3 regions of the Streptomyces sp. NPDC047853 genome follow, and region 1 is predicted to be linked to each of the others. Evidence: riboswitches for the same ligand, from Rfam matches in the RefSeq annotation. Region 1 holds a riboswitch; each other region holds the start of a gene.
The links. Region 1 has a riboswitch for thiamine pyrophosphate ahead of thiO (glycine oxidase ThiO). Riboswitches for the same ligand answer to the same signal wherever they lie in the genome.
Positions count from the first base shown of each region.

Region 2: linked by a shared signal. The riboswitch ahead of ACGF5T_RS24355 (thiamine ABC transporter substrate-binding protein) and the one ahead of thiO (glycine oxidase ThiO) in region 1 are both predicted to bind thiamine pyrophosphate.
Region 3: linked by a shared signal. The riboswitch ahead of thiC (phosphomethylpyrimidine synthase ThiC) and the one ahead of thiO (glycine oxidase ThiO) in region 1 are both predicted to bind thiamine pyrophosphate.

Region 1 is NZ_JBIDCI010000010.1:89,097-99,504, forward strand. It holds gene ACGF5T_RS20020 (deoxyribonuclease IV) at 5-895, opposite strand; gene pknB (Stk1 family PASTA domain-containing Ser/Thr kinase) at 943-2,898, opposite strand; gene ACGF5T_RS20030 (thiazole synthase) at 3,014-3,808, opposite strand; gene thiS (sulfur carrier protein ThiS) at 3,811-4,011, opposite strand; gene thiO (glycine oxidase ThiO) at 4,008-5,195, opposite strand; TPP riboswitch at 5,193-5,304, opposite strand; gene ACGF5T_RS20045 (hypothetical protein) at 5,357-5,707, shown strand; gene ACGF5T_RS20050 (NAD(P)/FAD-dependent oxidoreductase) at 5,740-7,011, shown strand; gene ACGF5T_RS20055 (Rv2175c family DNA-binding protein) at 7,111-7,476, shown strand; gene thiE (thiamine phosphate synthase) at 7,747-8,406, shown strand; gene metF (methylenetetrahydrofolate reductase [NAD(P)H]) at 8,530-9,453, shown strand; gene ACGF5T_RS20070 (hypothetical protein) at 9,510-10,408, shown strand, end outside.
Region 2 is NZ_JBIDCI010000013.1:204,688-215,095, forward strand. It holds gene ACGF5T_RS24345 (phosphatidate cytidylyltransferase) at 1-180, shown strand, start outside; gene rlmN (23S rRNA (adenine(2503)-C(2))-methyltransferase RlmN) at 627-1,733, shown strand; TPP riboswitch at 1,791-1,896, shown strand; gene ACGF5T_RS24355 (thiamine ABC transporter substrate-binding protein) at 1,976-3,097, shown strand; gene ACGF5T_RS24360 (iron ABC transporter permease) at 3,073-4,743, shown strand; gene ACGF5T_RS24365 (ABC transporter ATP-binding protein) at 4,746-5,765, shown strand; gene ACGF5T_RS24370 (maleylpyruvate isomerase family mycothiol-dependent enzyme) at 5,790-6,590, shown strand; gene ACGF5T_RS24375 (LAETG motif-containing sortase-dependent surface protein) at 6,663-7,373, opposite strand; gene ACGF5T_RS24380 (Rossmann fold nucleotide-binding protein) at 7,529-8,662, opposite strand; gene ACGF5T_RS24385 (VOC family protein) at 8,689-9,096, opposite strand; gene ACGF5T_RS24390 (hypothetical protein) at 9,220-10,408, opposite strand, start outside.
Region 3 is NZ_JBIDCI010000002.1:429,095-439,502, reverse strand. It holds gene ACGF5T_RS05980 (cyclophilin-like fold protein) at 1-344, shown strand, start outside; gene hisC (histidinol-phosphate transaminase) at 396-1,475, opposite strand; gene ACGF5T_RS05970 (LacI family DNA-binding transcriptional regulator) at 1,874-2,986, shown strand; gene ACGF5T_RS05965 (metallophosphoesterase) at 3,199-4,305, shown strand; gene ACGF5T_RS05960 (hypothetical protein) at 4,488-5,357, shown strand; gene ACGF5T_RS05955 (VWA domain-containing protein) at 5,382-6,854, opposite strand; gene thiC (phosphomethylpyrimidine synthase ThiC) at 6,937-8,730, opposite strand; TPP riboswitch at 8,723-8,912, opposite strand; gene ACGF5T_RS05945 (YibE/F family protein) at 8,984-10,408, shown strand, end outside.

The DNA.
Region 1 (10,408 bases):
GCGGTCAGCCGTCGCGCAGCTTCTTCAGCCGCTCCACGTCCGCCGCGTGGCCCTCCTTGCCGCCCGGCGTCTCGATGACCAGCGGCACCCCCTCGGTCGCGGGGTGGGTCATCAGCGCCCGGAACGGGTCCTCGCCTATGTGGCCGGCGCCGATGTTCTCGTGCCGGTCCTTGTGGGCGCCGGCCACGTCCTTGGAGTCGTTGGCGTGGATCAGCCTCAGCCGGCCCTCGCCGACCGTGTCCACCAGCAGGTCCAGGGTCTGGTGCATGCCCGCCGGGCCGGTCAGGTCGTGCCCGGCCGCGAAGACGTGACAGGTGTCCAGGCACACGCCGAGCCTCGGGTGGGCGTCCAGCGCCTCGAAGTAGGGCCCGAAGTCCCAGGTCCGTGAGCACAGGGAGGCGCCCTGGCCGGCGGTCGACTCCAGCAGCAGGTACGGGTCGTCGTCGTGGGTCAGCTCGTCGAGCAGCGGCAGCAGGTACTCCCGCACCTGCTTCAGCGCCACCGACCGGTCCCGGCCGCCCGTCGCGCTGCCGGTGTGCACGACCACGCCGAGCGCGCCGATCGCCCGCCCGCGCCGCAGCGAGTGGCGCAGCGAGTCCACGGACCGCTCCACCGTCGCCTCGGTGTGCGAACCGAAGTTGATCAGGTACGGCGCGTGCACGTACGCGGGGATCGACTCCGCCGCACAGGTCTCCCGGAACGCCTCGTCCTGCTTCGGGTTGCCCGCCGGCGTGGCCCAGCCGCGCGGATTGGCGACGAAGACCTGCACGGCCTCGGCCTTCAGCTCACGGGCGTAGGACAGGCCCACGGAGTGCAGGCCCCCGGCCACGGGGACGTGACCGCCGACGGGGTTGCGGACGGGCGCGGGGGAGAGGGCGGACTGTTGACTGTTCACCCGTTCAGGGTGTCACGCCTGGCCGCCGCTCCGGACCGCGAGAGCCGTCACCTGATGGTGATCCTGATGGTGGAGCCCTTGGGGGCCGTGTCCCCGCCGTCCACGGACTGGTCCTTCACGGTGTCGCCGAACAGCCCGAGCAGACCCCGGTCCTCGTCCACCTCGAAGCCGGCCTCCCCGAGCTTCCGCTTGGCGTCGTCGACGCTGTCCCCGACCACGTCCGGCACCTCGATCATCTCGGGTCCCTTGGACACCGTGAGCGTCACCGTGTCGCCCTCGGCCGCCCGGCTGCCCGGGTCCGGCGTCTGCCGGGCGACCTGGCCCCGGTCGTACTCGGAGTGCACCTGCGCGGAGGCGACCTTCACCTTCAGACCGGCCTCGGTCAGCTCCGCCTTCGCGTCGGCCAGGTCGTCACCGGTGACGTCCGGGAGGTCGATGGGGCTGCCCTTGCTGACGACCAGGGCGACCGCCGAGCCGGCCCGCACGGTGGTGCCGGTGGCCGGCTCGGTGGAGACCACGAAGCCCTTGGGGGTGTCCTCGCTGAACTCCCGGGTCACCATGCCCGGCTCCAGTCCCTCGTCCTTCAGCAGGGTCCGCGCGCGGTCCAGCCGGTAGCCCGCGATGTCCGGCAGCTTCACGGTGTCGGGGCCGTCGGAGATCGTGAACGACACCGAGTCGTTCTTGCGGATGCGGGCGCCCGCGCCGGGGTCCGTGCTGATGACCTTCCCGCGCTCCACCGTGTCGCTGTAGGCGTGCCGGACCTTGCCGACGTCCAGGCCGGAGTCCTCCAGCCGGTCCCGGGCCTCGGCCTCGCTCTTGGACAGCAGCGCCGGCACCTTGGTGAACTGGCCGGAGTTGATGTACCAGACGCCCGTGCCGACCCCGAGGACCAGCAGGACGGCGACGACGATCGCGAGCGGGCCGCGCCGCAGCTCCGGGCGCCGGCGCCGGGGCGGCGGCGATGGGGGAGCGGTCAGCCGGCTGGTGCGGTCGATGCCGTCCGCGGGGAACGCGTGGGCCCGGTCGCCGCCCCCGTCCTCGTCGACGGGCAGCGGGCGCACCGGGGAGGTCAGGGCGCGCGGGATCACGCTCGTGCGGTCCTCGGCGTTGTCGTGCTCGCCGCCGATCGCCTGCGGCGGCACCGCGTCCAGCTGCTCAGCGCTCAGCGCCGCGCGTGCGACGCGCGCCTGCGCGAGCAGGGTCACGGCGTCGTGCGGACGGATCTCGGGGTTGCGGGCGGTGGCCGTCGCGACCAGCTCGTCCAGCTCGTACGCCATCTCCGGGACGGCGGCCGACGGCGGCGGGACGTCCTCGTGGAGGTGCTTGTAGAGGATCTGGGCCGGGGAGTCGCCCTCGTGGGGCTTGCCGCCGGTCAGCATCTCGTACAGGACGACACCGCAGGCGTACACGTCGACCCTCGGGTCGGCGGTGCCGTGCTCGATCTGCTCCGGCGCGAGGTAGGACACGGTGCCGAGGACGGACCCGGTGGTGTGCGTCACCGTGTCCACGGCCCGGACCAGCCCGAAGTCGGCGACCTTGACCCGGCCGTCGTCCCCTATCAGCACGTTCTCCGGCTTCATGTCGCGGTGCACGAACCCGGCCCGGTGCGCGGCGCCGAGCGCGGCCAGCACCGGCTCCAGGATGTCCAGCGCGGCCCGCGGCCGGAGCGCCCCGCGCTCGCGCAGCACGTCGCGCAGGGTGCAGCCGGCGATGTACTCCATCGCCAGGTAGACGTACGCCCCCTCGGCACCCTGGTCGAAGACCTGCACCACGTTGGGGTGGTCGAGCCGGGCGACGGACTTCGCCTCCCGGATGAAGCGCTCCACGAAGGTGGCGTCGGTCGCGAGCGTCGGGTGCATCACCTTCAGCGCGAGCACGCGGTCCAGGCGGGTGTCCACGGCCCGGTAGACCGTGGCCATCCCGCCGACCGCGATCCGCGCCTCGACGCGGTACCGGCCGTCGAGCAGCTGCCCGACGAGGGGGTCCTGAAGGGTCGTGTCCACGCAGGTGAGTGTACGAGCCACCACGGACACCCCGTGTCGCCGTCGGCGATCGGGAGCGGTACTGCAGCGCACCTGTGACGTACCCCACCGGAGCGGCGGACCCGCGTGCCGGTGCTCAGAAAGCGGGCCGCTCCGGGTCCAGCGCCGCCATGCCCTCCGTGGGGGAGGACGCCTCGGCGAAACGCCGCCGGGGGATCCGTCCCGCCCGCCGGGCCAACCGCCCCGCCTCGACCGCGGCCCGCATGGCGCCGGCCATCAGCACCGGCTCCTGCGCCCGCGTGACCGCCGACGCGAGCATCACCCCCGCGCACCCCAGTTCCATCGCGAGCGCCACGTCGGACGCCGTACCGGCCCCCGCGTCCAGGATCACCGGCACGCGCGCGTGCTCCACGATCAGCTCGAAGTTGTGCGGGTTGCGGATACCGAGCCCGGACCCGATCGGCGAGCCCAACGGCATGATCGCCGCACAGCCGACGTCCTCCAGCTTCCGCGCCAGGACCGGGTCGTCGTTCGTGTACGGCAGCACCGTGAACCCGTCGTCGACCAGCGTCTCCGCCGCGTCCAGCAGCTCGATCGGGTCCGGCAGCAGGGTGCGCTCGTCGGCGATGACCTCCAGTTTGACCAGGTCCGTGCCGAGCGCCTCGCGCGCCAGCCGGGCGGTGAGGACGGCCTCCCCGGCGGTGAAGCAGCCGGCCGTGTTCGGCAGCACCCGGATGCCGAGCCGCTCCAGCACGGACAGCACGGATCCGTGCACCGAGGCGTCCACCCGCCGCATCGCGACGGTCGTCAGCTCCGTGCCGGAGGCCAGGAGAGCCCGCTCCAGCACATCGAGGCTGGGCGCCCCGCCCGTGCCCATGATCAGGCGGGACGCGTACGCCGTACCGCCGAGGACGAAGGGATCGTCGGCCATGGTCAGCCTCCTTGGACAGCGGTGAGGACCTCGACGCGGTCGCCGTCGGCCAGGGCGGTGGCGGACCACCGCGCGCGCGGGACGACGGTCTCGTTCAGGGCGGCGGCGATTCCGGACGGCGCCGCGGTGAGCGTGCCCACCAGGGCGTCCAGGGCCGTGCCGGGAGCCACCTCGCGCGGCTCGCCGTTGACGGAGATGTTCATGCGGGCTGCTCCGAGAGTGCGGGAGCGGCGCTGAAACGCCGCGGGGTGAAGGGCCGGGCCTCGGGCGGCAGCTCCCCGGTGGTCAGGACGTGCGCCATGGCGTCACCGGTCACGGGGGTGAGCAGGACGCCGTTGCGGTAGTGCCCGGTGGCCAGCAGCAGCCCCTCCAGGCCGGTCGGGCCCAGCAGCGGGGCGTTGTCCGGGGACCCCGGGCGCAGGCCTGCGCGGGTCTCCGTCAGGGGCAGCTCGGTGATGCCGGGGACCAGCTCGTGGGCGTCGCGCAGCAGCTCGTAGACGCCGCCCGCGGTCACCGTCGTGTCCCAGCCCAGCTCCTCGCTGGTGGCGCCGACGACCAGCTCGCCGCTCTCCCGGGGCACCAGGTAGAGCGGGTTGCCGCGCACCACGGCGCGGACCGTCCGGTTCAGCAGGGGCCCGTGCGCCGCCGGCATCGCCAGCCGCAGCACCTGCCCCTTCACGGGCCGCACCGGCGGCAGCACGTCGTCCGGGACCCCGGCGAGCCGCCCGCTCAGGCTGCCCCCGGCCAGCACCACCTGCCCGGCCTCCAGCACCGTCCCGTCGGCCGTGACCACCCCCGTGGCCCGCTCCCCGCGCCCGATGGCGAGCCGCTCGGCCCACACCCGGTGGAACACCACGCCCGCGCCCTCGCAGGCGGCCAGGAGCGCGGCGGCCAGCCGCCGGGGGTCGATCTGGTGGTCGCCGTCCACCCGGAGCCCGCCGCGCACGCCCGGCGCGAGCATCGGTTCCAGGCGGCGGCACTCGCGCCCCGACAGCCACTCGGCCTCCAGCCCCGAGCGCTGCTGGAGCGCGTGCAGTTCCCGCAGGTGGGCGCGGTCGTCGGCGTCCAGCGCGACGGCGAGGGTGCCGCAGCGGCGGTAGCCGAGGTCGTGGCCCGTGCGGTCGGCGAGCTCGGCGGCGAACTCGGGGTAGCGGCGGGCCGAGGCGAGGTTCAGGGCGAGCAGGGTCTGCTCGCCGTAGTGAAGTTCCGTGACGGCGGCCAGCATCCCGGCCGCCACCTGGGCGGCCCCGCCGCCCGGCTCCGGGTCGACGAGGGCCGTGGCCAGCCCGCGCTGCGCGGCCCGCCAGGCCGTGACCAGGCCGATGATCCCGCCGCCGACGACCAGGACGTCGGATGCACGGGACGACGTGTGTGACGGAGACGACATGGGCGTCCAGCCCCTCCCTTCGCCGGCATGACCCGGATCAGGTTCGTACGGTCGGAGGCCGCCAGCCTCCCTCTCAGCCCGGTGCGTCCGGGCTCCCGCGAGTGCCTTACGTTGGCCACCCTAGCCCGCGGCCCAGCACACGTGTAAGGGAGCCCGTGCCCATGGCGCGTTCACTCGACGGTCTCGTCCTCGCCCCGGTCGCCGACCAGGCGCCCGGCCAGGTGGGCACCCGCACCCGGTTCGGCTACCACGAGCGGGACGGCGCCGTGTGGGCCGAGTACGCGGGCGGCGACGTGGTCCTCGGTCGCCTGGTGGGCACCCGGGAGGGCGACCGGCTCGACTTCCGGTACGTGCAGCTCGGGACCGACGGCGGCACGTCCTCGGGCCACTGCGTCTCGACCGTCGTCGAGCTGCCCGACGGCCGGGTGCGCCTGGAGGAGACCTGGGAGTGGGAGTCGCGGCCGGGCAGCGGGACGAGCGTTGTGGAGCAGGTCACTCCGCACGAGCACTGACTGACAGAACGTCAGGTGTCTAAGGTGATCAGGTGAGCGAGCAGACGCAGGAGCAGACCCGGGAACGGGCGGCGGACACGGAGCGCCGTGTGGTCGTCGTGGGCGCGGGCATGGCGGGCGTGCAGACCGCCGTCGCCCTGCGGGAGCAGGGTTTCACCGGCACCGTGACCCTGATCGGAGCCGAGCCGCACCAGCCGTACGACCGGCCCCCGCTGTCCAAGGCCGTCCTGCTCGGCACCGCCGAGGGCTCCGCCTTCGACGTCGACTTCGAGGCACTCGACATCACCCTGCGGCTCGGCTGCGAGGCCCTGGGCGTCCGTCCCGGCGCCCACCTCCTGGACACCTCCGCCGGACCCGTGCCCTACGACGCCCTGGTCCTCGCGACCGGAGCCGAACCGGTCCGGCTCCCCGGCGCCGAGGGCGTGCCCGGCGTGCACCTGCTGCGCACCCTGGACGACGCCGAACGGCTGCGCCCGGTGCTGGCCCGGCAGCACGACATCGTGGTCGTCGGCGCCGGCTGGATCGGCGCCGAGTTCGCCACCGCCGCGCGGGAGGCGGGCTGCGCGGTGACCGTCGTGGAGGCCGCCGACCGGCCCCTCGCCGGCGCGCTGCCCGCCGAGGTCGCCGCGCCGATGGCCGCCTGGTACGCCGAAGCCGGCGCCGTGCTGCGCACGCACGCGCGCGTGGAGCGCGTCGAGCCCGCCGCGGACGGGGGGACGGGGCACGTGGTCCTCGACGACGGCTCCCGGCTGCCCGCCGGCGCGGTCGTCGTCGGCATCGGCGCCCGGCCCGCCACCGCGTGGCTCGCCGGCTCGGGGATCGACCTCGGCGAACACGGCGACGTGCCGGCCGACGACCGCCTGCGCACCTCCGCACCGGACGTCTACGCGGTCGGCGACTGCGCGTCCTTCCCCTCCGCCCGCTACGGGGAGCGGCTGCTGGTGCACCACTGGGACAACGCCCTCCAGGGCCCGCGCACGGTCGCCGCCGCCATCGTCGGCGCCCCCGCCGACGAGGCCCCCGAGGCCTACGACCCCGTGCCGTACTTCTGGTCCGAGCAGTTCGGCCGCTTCGTCCAGTACGCCGGCCACCACACGGCCGCCGACGCCACCCTCTGGCGCGGTGACCCCGCGGGGCCCGCCTGGTCGGTCTGCTGGCTGCGCGAGGACCGCCTGGTCGCCCTGCTGGCGGTCGGCCGTCCCCGGGACCTGGCGCAGGGCAGACGCCTGATCCAGGCGGGCACGAGGATGGACCCGCGGCTGCTGACCGACCCGGCGAGACCGCTCAAGGCGGCGACGGCCTAGCCCTTCCGTATCTTTCCGAGGCCTTCCGCCCCCGGCCCGGATGCCGTGACGGACGGGTCCGGTTTCCCACTGTCAGTGCCGGATGGCAGGCTTGTGGGCGTGACCGAGATTGACGCAAAGACCGACGCGCTCGTGCCTGCCTGGCTCACCGTCCCCGACATCGCCGAGATGCTCGGCGTCGAGGTGACCCGCGTACGCCAGCTGATCAGGGAAGGCCAGCTCATCGCCGTCCGCCGCGGCGAGAACCGCGCGCTGCACGTCCCGGCGGCCTTCATCGACGAGGACAAGGTGGTCAAGGGCCTGGTCGGGACCCTGACGCTGCTGCGGGACGACGGCTTCACGGCCGAGGAGATGCTGGAGTGGCTCTTCACGCCGGACCCGTCCCTGCCCGGCACCCCCGCCCAGGCGCTGAGCGAGAACCGCGGCACGGAGGTGAAGCGCCGCGCCCAGGCGCTCGCCGTCTGACCTGACCCGTCCTCGCGCCCGGCACCCGGGTGCGGTACGGTCCGGCCCGCTGCCCCGACCGGGGGCGGCGGCGCCGCCTTCCGCGTGCCTGCGGCCCTCGCCGGTGCCCGACCCTCGGTGCCGGGCTGTACCGGCCCCGGGCCGCCGGCCGTGTCCGCCCGAGGGGCCGGACGGGGTGACGAGACACCCGCACCGTGGGGCCGCCGAGGCCCGTCAACCGAGGCCGTGCGCCCGCTCGCGGGCCCACGCCACCGACCTGGGGGAACCCGCATGCCCGCACCAGACGCCAGCACCGCCCGCGCCCGGCTCGCCGACGCCCGGCTCTACCTCTGCACGGACGCCCGCCGCGGACAGGGCGACCTGCCCGAGTTCCTGGACGCGGTGCTGGCCGGCGGCGTCGACATCGTGCAGTTGCGCGACAAGGGCATGGAGGCGGCCGAGGAACTGGAGCACCTCGAGGTCTTCGCCGACGCCTGCGCCCGCCACGGCAAGCTCCTCGCGGTCAACGACCGGGCGGACGTCGCCCACGCCGCCCGCGCCGACGTGCTGCACCTCGGCCAGGGCGACCTCCCGGTGCCCGCCGCCCGCGCGATCCTCGGTGACGACGTCCTCGTCGGCCGTTCCACCCACGCCGACTCCGAGGCCGCCGCTGCCGCCGTCCAGGACGGCGTGGACTACTTCTGCACCGGCCCGTGCTGGCCGACCCCCACCAAGCCCGGCCGGCACGCGCCCGGCCTCGACCTGGTGCGGTACACGGCGTCCCTGGGCACCGACCGCCCCTGGTTCGCCATCGGCGGCATCGACCTGGGCAATCTCGACGAGGTCCTGGAGGCCGGTGCCCGGCGCGTCGTCGTGGTCCGCGCGATCACCGGCGCCGACGACCCGGGCGCGGCGGCGGCCGACTTCGCGAAGCGGCTGCGCCAGGCGTAGCGAGACGGATGCGCCAGGTCGTAGCCGGAGGCATGTGTCCAAAGGATGGACAACAAATCGACAATGCGGACAAATCTCCCGCATCCGGTTGGGTGACCGCCGCCCCCTGACTAACCTGCCCGTATGGCCCTCGGAACCGCATCCACCAGGACGGATCGCGCACGCACCGTGCGCGACATCCTGGCCACCGGCAAGACGACCTGCTCGTTCGAGTTCTCGGCACCGAAGACGCCCAAGGGCGAGAAGAACCTGTGGAGCGCGCTGCGGCGGGTGGAGGCGGTCGCCCCGGACTTCGTCTCCGTGACCTACGGCGCCGGCGGTTCCACGCGCGCCGGCACGGTCAGGGAGACCCAGCAGATCGTCGCCGACACGACGCTGACCCCGGTCGCCCACCTCACCGCGGTCGACCACTCCATCGCCGAGCTGCGCAACATCATCGGCCAGTACGCCGACGCCGGGATCCGCAACATGCTGGCCGTGCGCGGCGATCCGCCCGGGGACCCCATGGGCGACTGGATCGCGCACCCCGAGGGCCTGACCTACGCCGCCGAACTCGTCGAACTCATCAAGGAGTCGGGCGACTTCTGCGTCGGCGTCGCCGCCTTCCCGGAGATGCACCCGCGCTCCGCCGACTGGGACACGGACGTCGCGCGCTTCGTCGACAAGTGCCGGGCCGGCGCCGACTACGCGATCACGCAGATGTTCTTCCAGCCGGAGTCCTACCTGCGCCTGCGCGACCGGGTCACCGCGGCCGGCTGCGAGACCCCGGTCATCCCCGAGGTGATGCCGGTGACCAGTGTGAAGATGCTGGAGAGGTTGCCGAAGCTCAGCAACGCCTCGTTCCCGGCCGAGCTGGAAGAGCGGATCCTCACAGCCAAGGACGATCCGGCCGCTGTACGCTCCATCGGTATCGAGTTCGCCACGGAGTTCTGCGCGCGGCTGCTGGCCGAGGGTGTGCCCGGACTGCACTTCATCACGCTGAACAACTCCACGGCGACCCTGGAAATCTACGAGAACCTGGGCCTGCACCACTCACCGCGGGCCTAGACCGGCCGCACATACTTGCGACACACTGCGTAGCGGCCACTGGGAGAGGGGCGTACATGGGCTGGGCGGTCCTCTACATCGCGTTCGGCATCGTCGCACTGTGGCTGCTCGGCGAGGTGCTGCTGCAGTACAAGGCGCGGCTGCGCTGGCGGCTGCTCGCCTTCGGCGGCTTCCTCGGTGTCGTGGCCGGTGTGCTGATGTCGAACGTCATCGTCATCGGGCTGGGCGCGGCCGCCTTCGCGGTCGGCCAGACCTACGTCACGCTGTCGTTCCGCCGCGGTTTCGAGGCCGGGTGGGCGGTCAACGCCCCGGCGGGCCTCGCCGCCCGGCGCGGCCGTCCCGAACGGGGCCGCCAGGAGCCGACGTTGGAGGTCTCCGGCCTCGAAGCGGCCGGGAGCGGCCCGGACGGCCGGGACGCCTACGACGACGGACTCGCGCAGGCCCAGGGGCCGGGCCAGGGCGGCCTCCCCTACGGCCACGACGACTACGACCGCGACGACGTCTTCACCCCGGCCCGCCCCGTCGACCCCACGGCCGCCGAGACCACCGCCGTCTACGAGCCGCAGCCCATGCCGGACGACACGGGGTCCTACGGCGTGTACGCCGACACCGGCTACGGCCACGACCAGCAGGCACCGGCCGCCCAGGGCGCCGACCAGGCCTACGCCTACGACTACTCCGGCTACGGCCAGCAGGGCTACGGGTACGACACCGGCGGTCAGCAGCAGTACGCCGCCTACTCCGACCCGTACATCGGCACCCACACCTACGGCGGGGCCTCCTACGACACGGGCGGTTACGACACGGCGGGCGGCCAGCAGTACGGCCAGCAGGGCTACGGGCAGGACCCGTACGCCACCGGAACGCCCGGCGGTTACGGCGGGGAGACCCCCGCCGGCGGCGTCTGGGTGCCGCAGCAGCGCAGCACCGACGACCCCTACGGCGGTGAACTCCC
Region 2 (10,408 bases), on a different contig from region 1:
GTCGCCGTCAGCGCCACGCTGGGCGACCTCGGTGAGTCCATGATCAAGCGAGACCTCGGCATCAAGGACATGGGCACGCTGCTCCCGGGCCACGGCGGCATCATGGACCGCCTGGACTCCCTGCTGCCGACGGCGCCGGTGGTGTGGCTCCTGCTGGTGATCTTCGTCGGATCGGGCTGACCCTCGGACCGTCCCGGCCGGCCGACGCACGGGTCCACCGCTGCTGGTCGTACCGGCCGCCTCCCCGCCCCTTCCGCACCCGCGGCCGCACGACCGGGCCGCCCTCGCGGGAGGGGCGCGGTGCGTTCCGGGGCGGCACCACCACCCCTTACCGGCGTCGACGGCAACGCCCTGCGGTCGGGCTCGCGGCCGCGGCGCCCGCGGTCGGGGCACGACGCCGTTCCCCCGGCGTCCGCCGCGGGGGAGGCGCCGGCGCCCCGAGGCGGGCGGCCGCCTCCCGGTGCGCCCCGTTCGCTTCATCCGCCTCGACGCGTGCGATCCGTACGAGGTCGCGCCGTGCGCCGTTCCGCGGTCACCCGGCGGGTGACCTGGGGAAACCGCCGACGACCGCCGGAGCGGGCGACGGTCGCGGGTCACCCGAGTGGATCTGCGACACTGGGAACGTCATGCCTAAGCCCGGAGAACTCACATTCGTCGCCCCGCGCGGAGTCAAGAAGCCGCCGCGGCACCTCGCCGATCTCACGCCTGCCGAGCGCAAGGAGGCCGTCGCCGCCATCGGCGAGAAGCCGTTCCGTGCGAAGCAGCTCTCGCAGCACTACTTCGCGCGGTACGCGCACGACCCCGAGCAGTGGACGGACATCCCGGCCGGCTCGCGGCAGGGGCTGCGGGAGGCGTTGCTGCCCGAGCTGATGTCGGTCGTCCGGCACCTGTCGACCGATCAGGGCACCACGCGCAAGACGCTGTGGAAGCTGTTCGACGGGACGCTCGTCGAGTCCGTCCTGATGCGCTACCCGGACCGGGTGACCATGTGCATCAGCTCCCAGGCGGGCTGCGGCATGAACTGCCCGTTCTGCGCCACGGGGCAGGCCGGCCTGGACCGGAACCTGTCCACCGCCGAGATCGTGCACCAGATCGTGGACGGGATGCGGGCGCTGCGCGACGGGGAGGTCCCCGGTGGTCCGGCCCGGCTCAGCAACATCGTGTTCATGGGCATGGGCGAGCCCCTCGCCAACTACAAGCGCGTCGTCGGTTCCATCCGCCGGCTCACCGACCCCGAGCCCGACGGGCTGGGGCTCTCCCAGCGCGGCATCACCGTCTCCACCGTCGGCCTCGTGCCGGCGATCCACCGGTTCGCCGACGAGGGCTTCAAGTGCCGCCTCGCCATCTCGCTGCACGCGCCCGACGACGAGCTGCGCGACACCCTCGTCCCGGTCAACACGCGGTGGAAGGTGCGCGAGGTGCTGGACGCCGGGTTCGAGTACGCGGAGCGGTCGGGGCGCCGGCTGTCGATCGAGTACGCGCTGATCCGCGACATCAACGACCAGGCGTGGCGCGGTGACCGGCTCGGGCGGCTGCTCAAGGGCAGGCCCGTGCACGTCAACCTCATCCCGCTCAACCCGACGCCCGGCTCGAAGTGGACCGCCTCGCGGCCCGAGGACGAGAAGGCGTTCGTGGAGGCGATCGCGGCGCACGGTGTGCCGGTGACGATCCGGGACACCCGTGGCCAGGAGATCGACGGGGCGTGTGGTCAGCTCGCCGCGAGCGAGCGGTAACCTGACCGGCGTCAGTATCACGCGTACGTCATCTCAGGTCAGTACAAGTACATCTTCATATTCCGACAGGGGAGCGCCACAGCGCTGAGAGTGCGGCACCGGCCGCAGACCCTCCGAACCTGGCCCAGGTCATTCTGGGTAGGGAGATCGGTCACCACTCGAGCTGTTGCGCCCTGCCCGGGTCCCTCGCCAGGGGTCCCGGGCGGGGCCGCGTCTTCTCCTGGTCACCCAGGAGGAATTCAGTGAGCATCACCAAGAAGGTCAGTGTCCTGGCCCTCGGACTCGGCATGGTCGGCACGCTGGCCGCCTGCGGATCGTCGTCGGAGGACGGTCAGGGGTCCGGCGACCCCAAGACCGTGACCCTGGTCAGCCATGACTCGTGGGCCGCGTCGAAGGACGTCGTCGCCGCCTTCGAGAAGCGCTCCGGCTACAAGGTCAGGGTCCTGGAGGACGGCGACGCCGGTCAGGCCGTCAACAAGGCCATCCTCACCAAGGACAACCCCCAGGGGGACGTCTTCTTCGGCGTCGACAACACGCTGCTGTCCCGCGCCCTCGACAACGGGATCTTCCAGCCGTACGAGGCGAAGGGCTCCGACCTGGTCCTCCCCGAGTACCGGGCCGACCAGGACAAGCACCGGGTCACGCCCGTCGACACCGGGGACGTCTGCGTCAATTACGACAAGGCGTACTTCGACGAGCACGGGCTGACCCCGCCGGACTCCCTCGACGACCTGGCCGACCCCCGGTACAAGGACCTGCTCGTCACCGAGAACGCCGGCAGCTCCTCGCCCGGCCTCGGCTTCCTGCTGGGCACCGCCGCGAAGTACGGGGACGGGGGCACCTCCCGCTCGAGCGAAGCCGAGAGCGGGGGAGGATGGCAGGGCTACTGGAAGAAGCTGAAGGCGAACGGCGTCAAGGTCGTCGACAGCTGGGAGCAGGCGTACAACGAGGAGTTCTCCGGTTCGTCCGGCGGCAGGAAGGCCGGCGGCGACCGTCCGCTCGTCGTCTCCTACGCCTCCTCCCCGCCCGCCGAGGTCATCTACGCCGACCCGCAGCCGGCCACCGCGCCGACGGGCGTGGCCCAGGGCACCTGCTTCCGCCAGGTCGAGTACGCGGGACTGCTGGAGAACGCCGCGAACCCCGAGGGGGGCAAGGCGCTCCTCGACTTCCTGATCAGCAAGGAGTTCCAGGACGACATGCCGCTGAACATGTTCGTCTACCCGGTGCGTGAGGGCGCGCAGATCCCCGAGGCGTTCCGGAAGTTCGGGCCGCAGGCCGAGGACCCGCAGACCATGGACCCGGCGAAGATCGCCGACCACCGCGACCAGTGGGTCAAGTCGTGGACCTCGCTCGTCCTGAAGTGAAACGCCGGAGCACCGCGCGCGGGAGCGTGGCGCGGCTCGGCCTGATGGCCGTGCCCGTCGCGTTCTTCGCGGTGTTCTTCGCCTACCCCGTCGCCGCGATCGTCGCGCGCGGGCTGAAGGTCGACGGGGTCTGGCAGTTCGGGCGGATCGCGGACGTGCTGGCCCAGTCCGACATCCGGCACGTGCTGTGGTTCACCACCTGGCAGGCCCTGGCCTCCACCGCGCTCACCCTGCTGATCGCCCTGCCCGGCGCGTACGTCTTCGCCCGTTTCGACTTCCCCGGCAAGCAGTTCCTGCGGGCCGTGGTGACCGTGCCGTTCGTCCTGCCGACGGTCGTCGTCGGTACGGCGTTCCTGGCGCTGGTCGGACGCGGCGGCCTGCTCGACGAGCTGTGGGGCCTCAGGCTGGACACCACGGTGTGGGCGATCCTGCTCGCGCACGTGTTCTTCAACTACGCGGTCGTCGTGCGCACCGTCGGCGGCCTCTGGGCGCAGCTCGACCCCCGGCAGGAGGAGGCCGCGCGGATGCTCGGCGCATCCCGCCTCACCGCCTGGCGGACGGTCACGCTGCCCGCGCTCGGGCCCCCCGTGGCCGCCGCGGCGCTCATGGTGTTCCTGTTCACCTTCACCTCGTTCGGCGTCGTCCAGATCCTCGGCGGGCCCACCTTCTCCACCCTGGAAGTGGAGATCTACCGGCAGACCTCGCAGGTCTTCGACCTGTCCACGGCCGCCGTGCTCACCATGATCCAGTTCGCGGCGGTCGCCGCCGTCCTCGCCGTGCACGCCTGGACGGTACGGCGGCGGGAGACGGCCCTGCGCCTGGTGGACGCCGCCCGGACGGCGCACCGCCCGCGCGGGGCCGGGCAGTGGGCGCTGCTGGCCGGAGTGCTGCTCACCGTCGCCGGACTCGTCCTGCTGCCGCTGGCGGTGCTGGTGCAGCGCTCGCTCGGCGCGTCCGGCTTCGGCTACTACCGGGCGCTGACCCGCGCGGACGGCGGTGCCTTCCTCGTCCCGCCGATCGAGGCGATCGGCAACTCCCTCCGGTACGCCCTCGCCGCGACCGTCATCGCCGTGGTGATCGGCGCGCTGGCCGCCACCGCGCTCACCCGGCGTGACGCGGGACGTTTCGTGCGCGGGTTCGACGCCCTGCTGATGCTGCCGCTCGGGGTGTCCGCCGTCACGGTCGGCTTCGGCTTCCTGATCGCGCTGGACGAACCCCCGCTGGACCTCCGATCCACCTGGATCCTGGTACCGCTCGCGCAGGCGCTGGTCGGCGTCCCCTTCGTCGTGCGCACGATGCTGCCGGTGCTGCGGGCGGTGGACGTACGGCTGAGGGAGGCGGCGTCCGTGCTCGGGGCCTCGCCCTGGCGGGTCTGGCGTGAGGTGGACCTGCCGATGGTGCGCCGCGCCCTGCTGGTGGCGGCCGGGTTCGCCTTCGCGGTGTCGCTCGGGGAGTTCGGGGCCACCGTCTTCATCGCGAGGCCCGACAGCCCGACACTGCCGGTCGCCGTGGCCCGGCTGCTGGGACGGCCCGGGGACATGAACTACGGCCAGGCCATGGCCCTTTCGACGATTCTGATGCTGGTGTGCGCCGTGGCCCTGGTGGCGCTGGAGCGGCTGCGGACCGACCGGAGCGGGGAGTTCTAGGGATGCTGCTGAGCCTTGAGGGCGCGACCGTCCGCTTCGGTGGGCGGGCGGTGCTCGACTCCGTCGACCTGGAGGTCGCCGAGCACCAGGTGGTGTGTGTGCTCGGGCCCAGCGGCAGCGGCAAGTCGACGCTGCTGCGCGCGGTCGCCGGGCTCCAGCCGCTGGACGCCGGTCGGGTGGTGCTCGACGGGCGGGACCAGGCCGCGGTGCCCGCACACCGGCGCGAGGTGGGGTTGATGTTCCAGGACCACCAGCTCTTCCCGCAGCGGGACGTGGCGGGGAACATCGCCTTCGGACCCCGGATGCGCGGCGCCTCGCGCGACGAACAGCGGGTCAGGGTGGGGGAGTTGCTGGACCTGGTCGGTCTGCCGGACGCCGCCCGCAGGTCCGTCGCCGCGCTCTCCGGCGGTGAGCAGCAGCGGGTGGCGCTGGCCCGCGCGCTGGCGCCCCGGCCCCGGCTGCTGATGCTGGACGAGCCGCTCGGCCAGCTCGACCGCTCGCTGCGGGAGCGTCTCGTGGTCGAGCTGCGGGAGCTGTTCGGCCGACTGGGCACGACCGTGCTCGCCGTGACGCACGACCAGGGCGAGGCCTTCGCGCTCGCCGACCGGGTGGTGGTGATGCGGGACGGGCGGATCGCCCAGTCGGGGACGCCGCTGGAGGTGTGGCAGCGGCCGGCCGACGCGTTCGTGGCCCGTTTCCTCGGCTTCGACAACGTCGTGGAGGCGACGGTCACCGGGCAGAGCGGCGACACTCCGTGGGGCAAGGTGCCGGTGCCCGAGGACGCCCCGCAGGGGGTGCGGGACCTGCTGGTCCGACCCTCCGGGGTCCGCCTGGTGTCCGCCGACGCCGGCCTGCGCTGCACCGTCACCGCCCGCACCTTCCGGGGCACCCACGTCGCCGTCCACCTCCAGCCCGAGGACGCGCCGCGCCTGGAGGCGGCGTGCGCGCTGCGGGCGGCGCCGGAGGTGGGGGACGCGGTCGGGGTGGAGTTCGACGGAGCGGAAATCGTCGTGCTCGGATGATCGCCCGGCCGTAGGGTCACGGGCATGACACTCCTCACTCATGAGCGCTACTGCGATGAAACCGCCCTCCAGGTACGGCAGTTGCGGGCCGTCGTCGGGTCCGGCGCCGACCTGTCGGCCACCGTGCCGACCTGCCCGGACTGGTCCCTGGAGGACCTCGTACGGCATGTCGGCCGTGCCCTGCGCTGGGTGGAGCTGATCGTCCGTACCCGCGCCGAGGAGGAGGTCCCGGTCGACCGGGTGCCCGGGTCCGCAGGGCCCGCGACGCGCGGGGACGCCGCCGCACTGGACGAGTGGCTGGCGGAGTCCGGTGCGAAGGCCGTGCACGCGCTGCGCGAGGCCGGACCGGACGGGCGGGCGTGGTCGTGGTTCGGGGACCACACCGCGGGCTTCTGGGCCCGCCGTATGACGCATGAACTCCTCGTCCACGGGGTGGACGCGTCCCTCGCGGCGGGCCGGCCGGTCGAGGCGGTCGCGGCCGACGTGGCCGCCGACGCGATCGACGAGTGGCTGGAGATCGTGCGGTTCGTGCAGCGGGTCCTCCCGGACGGGCCGACGAAGGAGCTGCGGGCCCCGGGCCGGAGCATCCACCTGCACGCCACCGATGCCGGCGCCGGTTCGAACGCCGAATGGCTCATCGAACTGGGTGAGGAGGGTGTGACCTGGCGCCGTGGCCACGAGAAGGCGACCGTGGCGCTGCGCGGGCCGCTCACGGACGTGCTGCTGGCCTTCTACCGCAGGCTCCCGCCGGACGCCCCCGGGCTCCAGGTGCTCGGTGACCGCGGCCTGCTGGACCTCTGGCTGGACCGGGCGACGTTCGGCTGAGCCGCCGCGACGCGACGGTGGCCCGCCCCCGGGCCGGGGACGGACCACCAGTGCCGCGACGGGCGGGCGGCGTCAGCGGTCGCCGTTGGCCCCGCGACGGCGCAGGCCGAAGAAGACCGCGCCGCCACCGATCGCGACGAGGGCCGCCGCGATACCGGCGATCAAGCCGGTGTTGGAGTTGGCACCGGTCTCGGCGAGGTTGGAGTCACCGGCCGCCGGGGACGGCGCGTTGCTCGGCACGGTCGCCGGCGCGGTGCTCTCGCTCTCCGCCGGCGCCGGGGCGGACGTGGACGGAGCCGGGGCCGGCGTCTCCGTCTCCTCGGCCGGGGTGGAGGAGCTCTCCGACGGCGTCGGGGTCGGCGTCCCCTCCGTCGTGCACGGGGTCGACGGCGTCACGAGGTTCGGCTTGATGTCCTCGTCGACGTACTTGTCGGCCTTGACGTGGATGCGGTACTCGGCGTTCGGCTTCCAGTCGGCGGCGAAGGTGATGGTGGTGCCCTCGCGCGAGCCCTTGACCACCTGCTCGCCGATCTTCTCGATGTCGGCGCCGTTGTTCTGCAGGTGGACGGTGACGGTGGCGGGGATGCCGGCCGGGTCCACGTCGGTGACCGTGATGACACCCTTGCCGCCCTCGCACTTGGCGGCGGCGGAGAACTCACTGATGTCGCAGGCCAGGGCGGTGCCGGCGGCGCCGACGGCCAGGGCCACCGAGGCGGAGGCGACACCGAGGGCGCGGACGCTACGGCGTGATGCCGTGCGGCTGATTATGGACAGGACTGCCACGTTGGTCCTTTACGGGAGCGCGGATGCGGGGGGTGGAGAGGGTGCCGACACCGTTGTCGCGGCATCAGCACACCCACGAGCCTCACTGGTCTATAAGCGGTGCATAAGCAGTGTCAACGCATATGCCCGTCAAGGGACTTGGCTTTACCGTCTTATTAACCGCCCAGACGTTTCAGCGCCTCCGGAGCTTCCTCGATCCGGTCGACCAGCGCGATCCGGGACTCCATCCTCCGCCCCGAGGCGAGGGACGTGAGCAGGGGCCACGCCGGCAGCCGCTCCGTCCAGTGCGCCCGGTCCACGAGCACCATGGGCGTGGGCTCGCCCCGCGACTCGTAGTAGTTCGGCGTGGCGTTGTCGAAGATCTCCTGTACGGTGCCGGCGGCGCCCGGCAGGAAGACCACGCCCGCGTTCGAGCGGGCCAGCAGGCCGTCCTCGCGGGTGGCGTTGGCGAAGTACTTGGCGATGTGCGCGGCGAAGGCGTTGGGCGGCTCGTGGCCGTAGAACCAGGTCGGGATGCCGACCGAGGCACCGCCGCCGGGCCAGCGGTCGCGGATCTCGAAGGCGGAGCGCGCCCAGTCGGTGATCGACGGCGTGAACGACGCGACCTTGGCCAGGAGCAGCAGGGCGTCGTCCAGCATCCCGTCGGCGAACGGGGCCGCGTACGCGCCGAGGTTGGCCGCCTCCATCGCGCCCGGGCCGCCGCCGGTCGCCACGGTGAACCCGGCGCGGGTCAGCTCCCGGCCCAGGCGCGCGGCGCCCGCGTACGGCCTGGTGCCGCGCGCCATGGCGTGGCCGCCCATGACACCCACCACCCGGGCGTCGGCGAGGAGTTCGTCGACCGCGTCGGTGACGGCGTCGTCGTGGATGGCGCGCAGCATGGAGGCGAAGACGTCGCCGTCGGACCTGGTCTGCTGGAACCAGTCGTAGGCGAGGGCGTCCGGGGTGGCCCCGTAGCCCTCGTCGAGCCGGGCGTACAGCTCCTCGGGGGAGTAGACGCGCGCCCGGTACGGATCGAAGGGCAGGCCCGGTATGGGCGGGAAGACCAGGGCGCCCGCGGCACGCACCCGGGCGGCGGCCCCGGGGTCCATCGCGCAGCCGAGGAAGACGGCGCCCGTGGGGTCCGCGGACATCAGGGCGTCCGTACGGGCCGTCAGGTCGACGGCCTGGACGCGGTAATGGGCGAGCGTGCCGTGCGCCGAGACGACCCGGTCGAACTCGGCGAGGCTCTCGATCTCCCGGTCGTGCGAGGCGTGGTGGGACTGGGGCTGGGCGGGTGTCGTCGGATCCACCCGCCCATGCTAGGCGTGCGGTCCGCTCAGCCCTCGACCGCCGCCGGGTCCATCCACACGACCTCGAAGGTGTGGCCGTCGACGTCGTCGAAGGCACGGCCGTACATGAACCCGTGGTCCTGGGTCTCGCCGGAGACCGAGCCGCCGGCCGCGACCGCCTTCTCCACCAGCTCGTCGACCTTCTCGCGGCTCTCGGCGCTCAGCGCGAGCAGCACCTCGCTGCTCTTCGCCGAGTCCACGATGTCCTTCTTGGTGAACTGGCGGTACTTCTCCGGGGTGTGGACCATCACGACGATCGTCTCGCTGAGCGGGATCGAAGCGGTGCTGTCGTCGCTGAACTGGGCGTTGATCTCGTAACCGAGCCCGGTGAAGAACTTCTTCGAGGCGTCGAGGTCGTTGGTGGCCAGGTTCACGAAGATCATCTGCTGGTACATGGGGGCCTCTCCCGTCGGTGTCCTGCTGCTGTCGTGCTGTTCGAAGGGTTAGACGCGAGAGGCGCCCGGAACTCATCGCCGATGCGCGATTTTCTTCGAGAAGTTTTTCGGCGGGTCGGCGGGTCAGCGGCTCAGCGGCAGGGACGCCAACTGTGCGACGACCAGGGTCAGTGGACCGAACAGGGCGAGCAGGGCGCCGGCCCGTACGGCGGCCGCGGCGCGCAGGGTCGCCGGGGGCGCGCCCAGCCGCAGCAGGGCGTCCGTGGTGTCGGCACGGGCGTGCTTGGCCTCGACGGCCGCGGTCAGGAGGGTGGCCACGGTGCAGCCGGCCACGAGCAGGGCGCCGAGGGTGCTCAGGGGGCCGAAGGCCGGGCCGTCCGCGTCGTACAGCGTGGCCGCCGCCCAGGCCGCGGAGAGCACGGCGCAGACGACGCCGAGCGGGCGGCCGATGCGGTGCGCCTCCTCCATGAGGACCCGGCCGGCCAGCAGGCGCAGGGCGCCGGGCCGGACCGCCTGGAGCAGCCGGCCGCACAGGTGGGTGAGGCCGGGGCCGGCCAGGGCGAGGCCCAGGGCGGTGAGGACCCAGCCCACGAGGACGCCGGCGGAAGGGGCGGCGTCCGCCGTGACGGCGGCCGTGTCGCCGGCATAGGTCTCCACCGCGAGGCCCGCGGTCAGCACGGCGATGCCCCAGGGGAGGGCGGTGGTGCTCTCGGGGCGGGGCGCGGGCGGGGCGTCCGGCGCCGGCCGCGGGCCGTCCGCCGCTGCCGTGCGGCGGCCGTCCACCGCGTCGGCGAGGTCCGCGACGCCGGCCGGTGCCTGCGGGCCCGCACCGGAGGGGGGACCGCCGGCGTCCAGCAGCGCCACCCCAGTCTCGGGGCTGCCCGCGGGCTGTGCCGGGGCCGTCGCGCCGGCTCCCGCGGCTGCCGCCGCCGGTGCCCAGCGGGCGCCGAAACGGCCGTAGGTGCCGAAGGTCTCGCGGGCCACGCCCCAGCCGTACGCGCCGAAACGGCCGTAGCGGCGGGAGCCGGAGGCAGGGGCGGGGCGGGGCTCGCGCGGGCGCAGCGTCATCGCGACGGCGGCCGACGCCGTGGCCGGCACCAGGGCCAGCAGCGTCAGGGCGGCCGGGAGGGGGAGGGACTGACCGACGGCCAGGGCGTCGGACACGTCGCCGCGGAAGGGGGCGCCCGCCAGGTCGCCGCGCAGCTGGAGGAAGCAGAGGAGGGCCGAGACCGAGCCGAGCCCGGCGGACAGGGCCGTGGTCGTCGCCGAGACGGCCATCAGCCGGCCGGCGCCCAGGCCGATCGCGGACAGT
Region 3 (10,408 bases), on a different contig from region 1:
ACCTCACCGCGGCACTCGACGACACGCCGACCGCGCAGGCCCTCCTGAAGGTCCTGCCGCTCACCGCCTCCGCCCACACCTGGGGTGAAGAGGTGTACTTCGACACAGGCGTGCCGGTTTCACGTGAAACGGACGCCCGGCAGGTCGTAGAACCGGGCACGGTGGCCTTCTGGACCGACGGCGACGCTCTGGCGCTCCCGTACGGGCCCACGCCGATCTCGCTGGGCGACGAGTGCCGCCTGGCGAGTCCCTGCAACGTGCTCGGGCGCCTCGACGGCGACCCGCGCCTCTTGGCCACCGTGCGCGACGGCGACCCGGTACGCGTCGAACTCGTCGACGCCTAGGACTGTGCGGCGCACCTGACCGCCGCACAGTCCAACCGGCCGTACGACGGCTTACATCTCCTGGCGGAACTCCTCCGACACCTTCAGGAAGATGTCGTTCGCCTCGCTCTCCCCGACCGTCACCCGCACACCCTCGCCCGGGAACGGTCGGACCACCACACCGGCCCGCTCGCACGCGCCCGCGAAGGCGACCGTCCGCTCCCCCAGCCGCAGCCACACGAAGTTGGCCTGGGTCTCCGGCACCGTCCAGCCCTGCGCACGCAGCCCGTCGACCACGCGCGTGCGCTCGCACACCAGCGAGCCGACCCGGCCGATCAACTCGTCCTCGGCACGCAGCGAGGCGATCGCCGCCTCCTGCGCGATCTGGCTGACCCCGAACGGCACCGCCGTCTTGCGCAGCGCCGCCGCCACCGGCTCGTGGGCGATCGCGAAGCCGACCCGGAGGCCGGCGAGGCCGTACGCCTTGGAGAAGGTCCGCAGGACGCAGACGTTGGGCCGCCGACGGTAGATCTCGACGCCGTCCGGGACCTCGGGGTCGCGGATGAACTCGCGGTACGCCTCGTCGAGGACCACCAGGACGTCACTCGGCACCCGGTCGAGGAACCGCTCCAGCTCGGCCCGCCGCACCACCGTGCCCGTCGGGTTGTTGGGGTTGCAGACGAAGATCAGCCGGGTCCGGTCGGTGATCGCGGCCGCCATCGCGTCCAGGTCGTGCACGTCGCCGGAGGTCAGGGGTACCTGCACGGAGGTCGCGCCGCTGATCTGCGTGATGATCGGGTACGCCTCGAAGGACCGCCAGGCGTAGATCACCTCGTCGCCCGGCCCCGAGGTCGCCTGGATCAGCTGCTGGGCCACACCCACCGATCCGGTACCGGTGGCCAGGTGGGAGAGAGGGACCCCGAACCGGTCCGACAGCTCGCTCATCAGGGCCGTACAGGCCATGTCCGGGTACCGGTTGAACGACGAGGCCGCGGCCGTCACCGTCTCCATCACACCCGGCAGGGGCGGGTACGGGTTCTCGTTGGAGGACAGCTTGTAGGCCACCGGGCCGTCGGCCGCGGCGGGCTTGCCCGGCTTGTAGGTGGGGATTCCCTCCAGCTCGGCGCGCAGCTTGGGGCTCGTCTCACTCACCGCAGTCCTCCTCATGACCACCACCGTCGAATACTTCTCACCTTAAGAGGATTGGGCGCCCCTGCGTATAGGGGAGGCCGGACCTCCTCCGTCACACTGGCATCAGGGGCATCAGTGCACGAAGGCGCACGATTCGGGGGGCGCGCCGCACATATATCTACGCGCCGGTGGCTCGCGCCGTGGCGCGCATCCCCCGTGCAGGTGAGTTGAGACCTCTTCGCAACATCCGCCACGGGGCAGGCCCTCGGTGGTCGACACGTCAGATACTGGGTTGGGATACGCCAACTAGCGTGGTTTCTATGGCTGTTCAAGCTTAATGATCATGCAGAAACGTGACTGTCAACGCGTGCATATGCGTCCGCCCTACCCCACCCCATGAGCCCTACTATCGGCTCGCCATGACAGCAGCAGGGAAGCACCAGGTGAGCCGCGCGGAAACCTCCCGTCGAGGCAGCCGGCCGGGTCGAGCGGGCATCAGGGACGTGGCCGCCGCCGCCGGAGTGTCCATCACGACCGTCTCCGACGCCCTCAACGGCAAGGGCCGACTCCCGGATGCCACCCGGCGCCACGTGCGCGAGGTCGCCGACCGACTGGGCTACCGGCCCTCGGCCGCCGCCCGCACGCTCCGCACCGGCAAGTCGGGACTGATCGGCCTGACCGTGACGACGTACGGGGATGAACCTTTCACCTTCACCGAGTTCGCGTACTTCGCCGAGATGGCGCGCGCCGCCACGTCGGCCGCGCTCGCCCGCGGCTACGCCCTCGTGATCCTCCCGGCGACCTCCCGTCACGACGTGTGGTCCAACGTCGCGCTCGACGGCACGGTCGTCATCGACCCCTCCGACCACGACCCGGTCGTCAGCGAGCTGGTAAGGCAGGGTCTGCCCGTCGTCTCCGACGGCCGTCCGGCCGGCACGCTCCCCGTGACCGCCTGGGTCGACAACGACCACGAGGCCGCCGTGCTCGGCATCCTCGACCACCTGGCGGACGCCGGCGCCCGCAGGATCGGCCTGCTCACCGGCACCACGACCGACACGTACACCCACCTGTCGACCACCGCCTACCTCCGCTGGTGCGAGCGCGTCGGGCAGGACCCGGTCTACGAGGCCTACCCGGCACACGATCCGTGCGCCGGCGCCGTCGCCGCCGACCGGCTGCTGGCCCGCCCGGACCGGCCCGACGCCGTCTACGGTCTCTTCGACCCGAACGGCACCGACCTGCTCGCCGCCGCCCGCCGCTACGGGCTGCGTGTCCCGGAGGACCTGTTGCTCGTCTGCTGCAGCGAGTCCACCGTCTATGCGAGCACCGAGCCGCCGATCACCACGTTGTCGCTCAAGCCCCGCCGCATCGGCACGGCGGTGGTCCAGGTCCTCATCGACGCCATCGAGGGACTCGACTCCGAGCAGCCGGTCGAGCAGGTGATACCGACCGAGCTGATCATCCGTACGTCGTCGCAGCGCCGTCCGCCCCGCACGACGGTCAGTCCCCCGCGGTCACCCGAGCGCGAGTAACAGCGCCGGGCCGGCACGTCCGGAGCGTGACCGCGTCACCTCTGCGGATGTCCAAGACCGGCCCAATCGGGGCGAATGCCGCAGTGAAGCGGAGTCCTGTTCCGATTCACCACCCCTGGGTCATCACACAGCGCGATCCGCATTCCTATGATGGGCCCACACACCGCGGGCCGCTGCGACCAGGCAGTCCGAAGCGGTGCAGATGCGGCGCGATGGTGGAGGGGTCGATGACTCAGGGGGCCGGTCAGGGACCCGAGGTGGAGCGGACGGCGACGGTGCGCGACTTCCGGGTGCCCGCGTACGTCCACGAGACCGCTCCGTACGCCGGCCCCGGCGCGCACATGAGCGAGGTCGCGCCGCCTTCCGAAGCCAGGGACGAGGAGGCCTGTCCGGAGGGGTACACACCCACTCAGCGGGATCTGCCCGTCATCCGCCGGGGTGACACGGTCCAGGTGGCCGTGGATCCCGAACCGATCGTGGTGCAGCAGGCCGCCACGGGGCAGGGGCCGCTGTTCGTCGTCGGTGACGTGCACGGATACCTCGACGAGCTTCTGGCCGCGCTGCGGGAGAAGGGCCTCGTCGACGCCGCGGGCCAGTGGTGCGCGGGGACCTCGCGCCTGTGGTTCCTCGGTGACTTCACCGACCGCGGCCCGGACGGGATCGGCGTCATCGACCTGGTGATGCGGCTGTCCGCCGAGGCCGCCGCGGCCGGCGGCTACTGCAAGGCACTGATGGGCAACCACGAGCTGCTGCTGCTCGGCGCCAAGCGGTTCGGCGACACCCCCGTCAACTCCGGTGCGGGCACCGCCACCTTCCAGGCGGCCTGGCTGCTGAACGGCGGGCAGAAGACCGACATGGACCGTCTGCAGGACCACCACCTGCAGTGGATGGCCCGCCTCGACGCCCTCGAAGAGGTCGACGGGCACCTGCTGGTCCACTCCGACACCACCACCTACCTCGACTACGGCCGCTCCATCGAGGAGGTCAACGACACCGTCCGCGAGGCGCTGACGCGCAACGACGCGGAAGAGGTGTGGGACCTGTTCCGCAAGTTCACCAAGCGCTTCTCCTTCCGCGACGAGGGCGGCGCCGACGCCGTGCGCTCACTGCTGGACACGTACGGCGGCACCCGCATCGTTCACGGCCACAGCCCCATCCCCTACCTGCTGGGCGAGGTCGGCTCCGAGGACGGCGAGGACGACACGCGTACCGTTGTCGAAGGACCTCACGTCTACGCGGACGGATTGGCCATCGCGATGGACGGCGGGGTGACCATGGCCGGAAAGCTGCTGGTCCAGCAACTGCCGCTCGACATCTGACCGTTCCCCGGGCGCTTCGGGCGGCGGTGGCGTGCGTACAGGTCGGCACCCAATTTCTGGAAACCCCCTGTCACCCGCCACCGTCACCGCTCTACCATCGGCTTATCCGTAGCAGGCTCCCCTCCGTTTCTGCCCGACGGCTCGTTGGCATGCGAGCCCCAAGCCCTACGGAGCATCGGGGGATGCACATGAACAGCGTTCCGCAGCACCTGCCGAACGAGGACCGCCAGGAGTACGAGCGGATCCTCGACGAGGCGCTGCGCTCCGCACCACACCGCCCGGAACTGGCCGCCCTCGGACAGCGGCTGAACTCCGAACAACTGCGCACCATGGCACTCAACGCGACCGCCCTCATCACCGCGGCGGCCACGACCGAGTACCGGCACTACGTGAAGGCCCGCGAGGAACTGCGCCGGCCGGCGCCGTCCGCCGGGACGCCCGCCACGCGCGAGTCCGGCTCCGAGGAGTCGGGCACGGGCGCGGGGGGACTGGCCGCCACCGTGGGCGAGGTCGCCGAGGCGACCGGCGCGGGTGCCGTAGCCGTCGTCGCCGTCCTGGCTCCCGTCCTGGCCGGTACCGCCGCGGCGATCTTCCTGCTCGTCGGGTACATCCTCAGGATGCTCGATCCGGGGCAGGCCTTCGCGCAGACCATGCTCACCACAGGCTGGGTGTTCGGCGCCATGACCGCGGTGGCGATCCTCGTCGCCGCGGTGGGGCTGCTGCTCACCGCGCTGCGCAACCACCCTTCGGCCGAGTCCGGTCCGCACGGCGAACTCGACGGGGAGGTGGCCCGGGCCCGGGACGCCTGGCGCGAGGCCCTGCTGGAACGGGGCATCCTGCCGTTCCTGCGGGAGGCGTTGGCGGCTCCGGGTACTACGGCCCTGCACCCTACGGGGCCCGCGGCACCCACGAGCCGCATGCCACACCTGGGATACGGCCGACCGGGGTTCACTAGTCCCGGTGAGGGCTCGGGCGCGTCGCAGCGTCCGAGTTATTCGAGTCCGGACTTCAGCAGTCCTGACTTCGGCGGCCCGGATCACCGGCCCGAGTAGCCTCCGGCCTGGGCGGGCAACGGGTCAGAGGATGCCCGCCCGGCCGGCGGCAGTGATCCAGAACGGAAACTCCGACAGCAGGCGGTCGTACAGCTCCGGATCGGGGACGGTGCCGATGTCGTCCACGGCGAAGAAGCCGACGTTGTCGACGCGTCGGCCCGGCAGGGTGTCGAACCGCTCGAGCACCCCGTAGTCGGACCGCCCGAGCCCGACGAACTGCCAGAAGACGGGTTCCTCCACCGCCTCCCGCAGCTCCCGCTCGATCTCGGCGTTGCGGTAGACGCCGCCGTCGGAGAAGAAGAGCACCAGGGTGGGAGCCGTCGCCGGGTTGTCGCGGACGAAGGCACGCACCTCGGCGATGACCTTCTGCTCCTCGTTCTGGATGCCGACCGCGCGCATGTCGACCTGCTCGGGGTGCAGCCCCTTCTTCCTCCCGCGGCGGAAGAGGCTGATCTCGCCCACGCGGACGTGCAGCCGCAGCCACTCGGGCAGCTCACCGAGGCGGAGGTCGGGAAGGCGGGCCGGGTTCGAGGCGAAGGTCCAGGCCTGCATCTCGCCGTCGTCGTCGAGTTGCGCCGCGACGGCGGCCATCCGCTCCACGACATCGGCGACGACGCCCTTGGAGTAGAGGAAGGACATGGACCCGGACGCGTCGAGGACGAGGACGACGCGCGCGGTGGCACCGGCCGCCCCGTGCTTGCTCAGGCTGACCGCGACCTGCTCCTTGCGCAGCGACAGCCGCTTGCGCATGTCGACGGGCAGGCGTTCCTCTCCCTTCGTCAGGCGGGGTCCTGCACCGCTGGGTGCCGGAGCCGGTGCCGCGGGAGGCGCCGGTGCCCGGTGCGCTGCCGGCGGCGTGGGGGTCGGGGGAGTCGGGGGAGTCGGGGGAGTCGGGGGAGTCGGGGGAGTCTCCACGGTCGGCCGGACGGCGGCGGGCGCGGACACGGGCGGCGCGTCGTCGACGGTGATACCGAAGTCGGTGGCCACCCCGGCCAGCCCGGAGGCGTACCCCTGACCGACCGCGCGGAACTTCCATTTCCCCTGGCGCCGGTACAGCTCACCGCCGACCAGGGCGGTCTCCGTCCCGGCCGTCATGTCGAACCGCGCCAGCTCGGCACGGGTGCCCGCGTCCAGCAACCGCAGGGACAGCCCCGGCACCTGGCCGAAGGTCCCGCCGTCCGCCGAGGCGCACAGGACGATCCGGTCGACGTCCGCTTCGACCGTGCGCAGGTCCACCTCGACGGCGTCGGTGGTCACGCCCGCTGCCGTGCCGGCACCGCCCTGCTTGCCCACGTGCCGCACCGCATCGGACGTGTGGCGGGGCTGGTTGTAGAAGACGAAGTCTCCGTCGTCCCGCACCCGTCCGGCCGCTGTGAGCAACAGCGCGGACGCGTCGACCTCGGGCACGCCCGGCCCGGCGGACCAGACGAGTTCGACGCGCACCGCGGGGGAGTCGACGGCGAGGTTGGCACCTTTGCTCAGGGATGTGGCTGTCATACGCCCAGTCTGCCGAGGCGGGTCCCCGGTGGGGAGGGGGCAGGCCCGATGGGCCGCCCCCTTCGTCACCGGAGCCGTTGGCTCAGTCGGCGATCGGCAGGTAGACGCGGTTGCCGGCGGCGGCGAACTCCTTCGACTTCTGGGCCATGCCCTCCTCGATCTCGGACTTGCTGCCCCCGTGCTCCCGTCGGATGTCCTGCGAGATCTTCATCGAGCAGAACTTCGGCCCGCACATCGAGCAGAAGTGGGCCGTCTTGGCGGGCTCGGCCGGCAGGGTCTCGTCGTGGAACTGCCGGGCCGTGTCGGGGTCGAGGGCCAGGTTGAACTGGTCCTCCCAGCGGAACTCGAACCGGGCGTCGGACAGCGCGTCGTCCCACTCCTGTGCACCTGGGTGCCCCTTGGCGAGGTCGGCGGCATGGGCGGCGATCTTGTAGGTGATGACGCCGGTCTTGACGTCGTCACGGTTGGGCAGGCCCAGATGCTCCTTGGGCGTGACGTAGCAGAGCATGGCTGTGCCCCACCAGGCGATCATCGCGGCACCGATGCCGGAGGTGATGTGGTCGTACGCCGGCGCGACGTCCGTCGTCAGCGGGCCGAGCGTATAGAACGGAGCTTCATCGCAGATCTCCTGCTGAAGGTCGATGTTCTCCTTGATCTTGTGCATCGGGACGTGGCCCGGGCCCTCGATCATGGTCTGTACGTGGAAACGCTTGGCGATCGTGTTGAGTTCCCCGAGCGTGCGCAACTCCGCGAACTGCGCCTCGTCGTTGGCGTCCGCGATCGAGCCCGGCCGCAGTCCGTCGCCGAGGGAGTACGTGACGTCGTAGGCGGCGAGGATCTCGCAGAGTTCCTCGAAGTTCTCGTACAGGAACGACTCCCTGTGGTGCGCCAGACACCACGCCGCCATGATCGAGCCGCCGCGCGAGACGATGCCGGTCTTGCGGTTCGCGGTGAGCGGCACGTACGCCAGGCGCACTCCGGCATGGACCGTCATGTAGTCCACGCCCTGTTCGGCCTGCTCGATGACCGTGTCCTTGTAGATCTCCCAGGTCAGCTCCTCGGCGCGACCGTCGACCTTCTCCAGGGCCTGGTAGAGCGGCACCGTTCCGATGGGGACGGGCGAGTTGCGCAGCACCCACTCGCGGGTGGTGTGGATGTTGCGTCCGGTGGACAGGTCCATGACCGTGTCGGCGCCCCACCGGGTCGCCCAGGTCATTTTCTCGACCTCCTCCTCGATGGAGGACGTCACCGCCGAGTTGCCGATGTTGGCGTTGACCTTCACCAGGAACCGCTTGCCGATGATCATCGGCTCGATCTCCGGGTGGTTGACATTGGCCGGCAATACGGCGCGGCCCGCCGCGATCTCCTCGCGGACCACTTCCGGGGCCACGTTCTCCCGGAGGGCCACGTACTCCATCTCCGGGGTAATCTCGCCGCGCCGTGCGTACGCGAGCTGCGTGACCGCGCCACCGTCCCGCCCACGGCGCGGCTGACGCGGGCGGCCGGGGAAGACGGCATCGAGGTTGCGCAGGCCGCCGCGCGGAGAGGTGTGCTTGATCCCGTCGTCCTCGGGACGGACGGGGCGGCCCGCGTACTCCTCGGTGTCCCCGCGGGCGATGATCCAGTTCTCCCGCAGCGGCGACAACCCCCTGCGGACGTCGGTGTCGACGAGCGGATCGGTGTACGGGCCAGAGGTGTCGTACAGCGTGACCGACTGCCCATTGGTGAGGTGCACCTGACGGACCGGCACCCGCAGGTCGGGACGCGAGCCCTCGACGTACGCCTTGTGCCAGCCGATGGACTTCCCGGTCTCCGCGGGCTCCTCCTGGGCGGAGTTCTGCGCGGAGGCAGGCGTGCGTGCGTCCTTGATGGTCATGAGACCTACTCCCTACGCCGGCATTACCCGGTAACAGGTTCGGCGGTCGACGCAGCGGCTTCCGTCGGCAGACGCTTCGTGGCAAACATCACTCGGTATCGGTGACGTTTCCCGTGAAACATCGCTGGGACGGAGGTCAGCGCCCTCTCAGCCCGGTGCTCCGAGCTCCCGCGTGTACAAAGGTGCCCCCACGCTAGCGTCAATTCGGGCGCGGTGAACAGAGGGCCCCCCTCGTTCTTGCGATGATCGGTCGGTGACCACACCGCAGCATCCCCCCTTCCCGCCGCACGAGCCCCGCCGCGGCCCGGGCGCCGAGGACGGCGACGGCCGCGCGGCCGGATCCGCCCCGCACGGCCCCCACGCCGCACCCGGCGCGGGAGACGCCAGACACGACACGGGCGGCGGGCATTTCGCTCATGGCGGTCACGGCGGTGGCGGATGCCACGGCGCTCACGGCGGTGGCAGAGGTGACGGAAGCCACGGCGGTCACGGTGGTGGCGGAGGCCAAGGCGGTCACGGTGGTGACGGAGGCCAAGGCGGTCACGGTGGTGACGGAGGCCAAGGCGGTCACGGTGGTGGCGGAGGCCACGGAACCGGTGGCGGCCACGGCCACTCCCACAGTCACGGTCCGGCCGCGCCCGTGTCCCGGCACCTGCGGAAGGTCATCGCCGCGATCCTGATCCCCTTCACCGTCGCGGTGCTGGTCGGGCTGGCGGTGCTGTGGCCGGGCGGTGCGCCCCCGCACGAGCGCACGGGCGTCGGCTTCGACCGGCAGACCCAGCAGGCCACCGTCACCAAGGTGGTCGAGCTGAGCTGCCAGTCCGCCGGCAACTCGGGCGTCCCGCCGACCGGTGACACCTCCACCGCCGAAGGCTCCTCCGCGGTCCAGCGGGCGAACGGCGACTGCAAGCGAGCGACCATCCGCGTCGACACCGGCAAGGACAAGGGCCGTACCTTCACCGAGATCGTGCAGCCCGACCAGTCGCGGCAACTGCACCAGGGCCAGGAGGTCGTGGTCGCCTACGAGCCCTCCGCCCCCGAGGACCTGCAGTACTCGGTGACCGACATCAACCGCCGGCTGCCGCTGGCCCTGCTCGCCGGCATCTTCGCGCTCGCCGTCGTGGTCGTCGGTCGGCTGCGGGGCCTCATGGCCCTCATCTCGCTGGCCATCAGCTTCCTGCTGCTGAACTTCTTCATCCTGCCCGCGATCCTGCAGGGGTCGAATCCGCTGGTCGTGGCGGTCATCGGGGCGAGCGCCATCATGCTGATCGCGCTGTACCTGTGCCACGGCCTGTCGGCCCGGACGTCCGTCGCGGTGCTCGGCACCCTCATCTCGTTGCTGCTCATCGGCGTTCTCGGATCGCTGTTCATCGACTGGGCCGCGCTCACCGGCAACACGGACGACAACACCGGCCTCATCCACGGGTTGTACCCGACGATCGACATGAGCGGTCTGCTGCTCGCCGGCGTCATCATCGGTTCGCTCGGCGTGCTCGACGACGTGACGGTCACCCAGACGTCGGCGGTATGGGAGCTGCACGAGGCCAATCCGACGATGGGCTGGCGCGGGCTCTACCGCGCCGGCATCCGTATCGGCCGTGACCACATCGCCTCGGTCGTCAACACACTCGTCCTCGCCTACGCGGGCGCCGCGCTGCCACTGCTGCTGCTGTTCTCG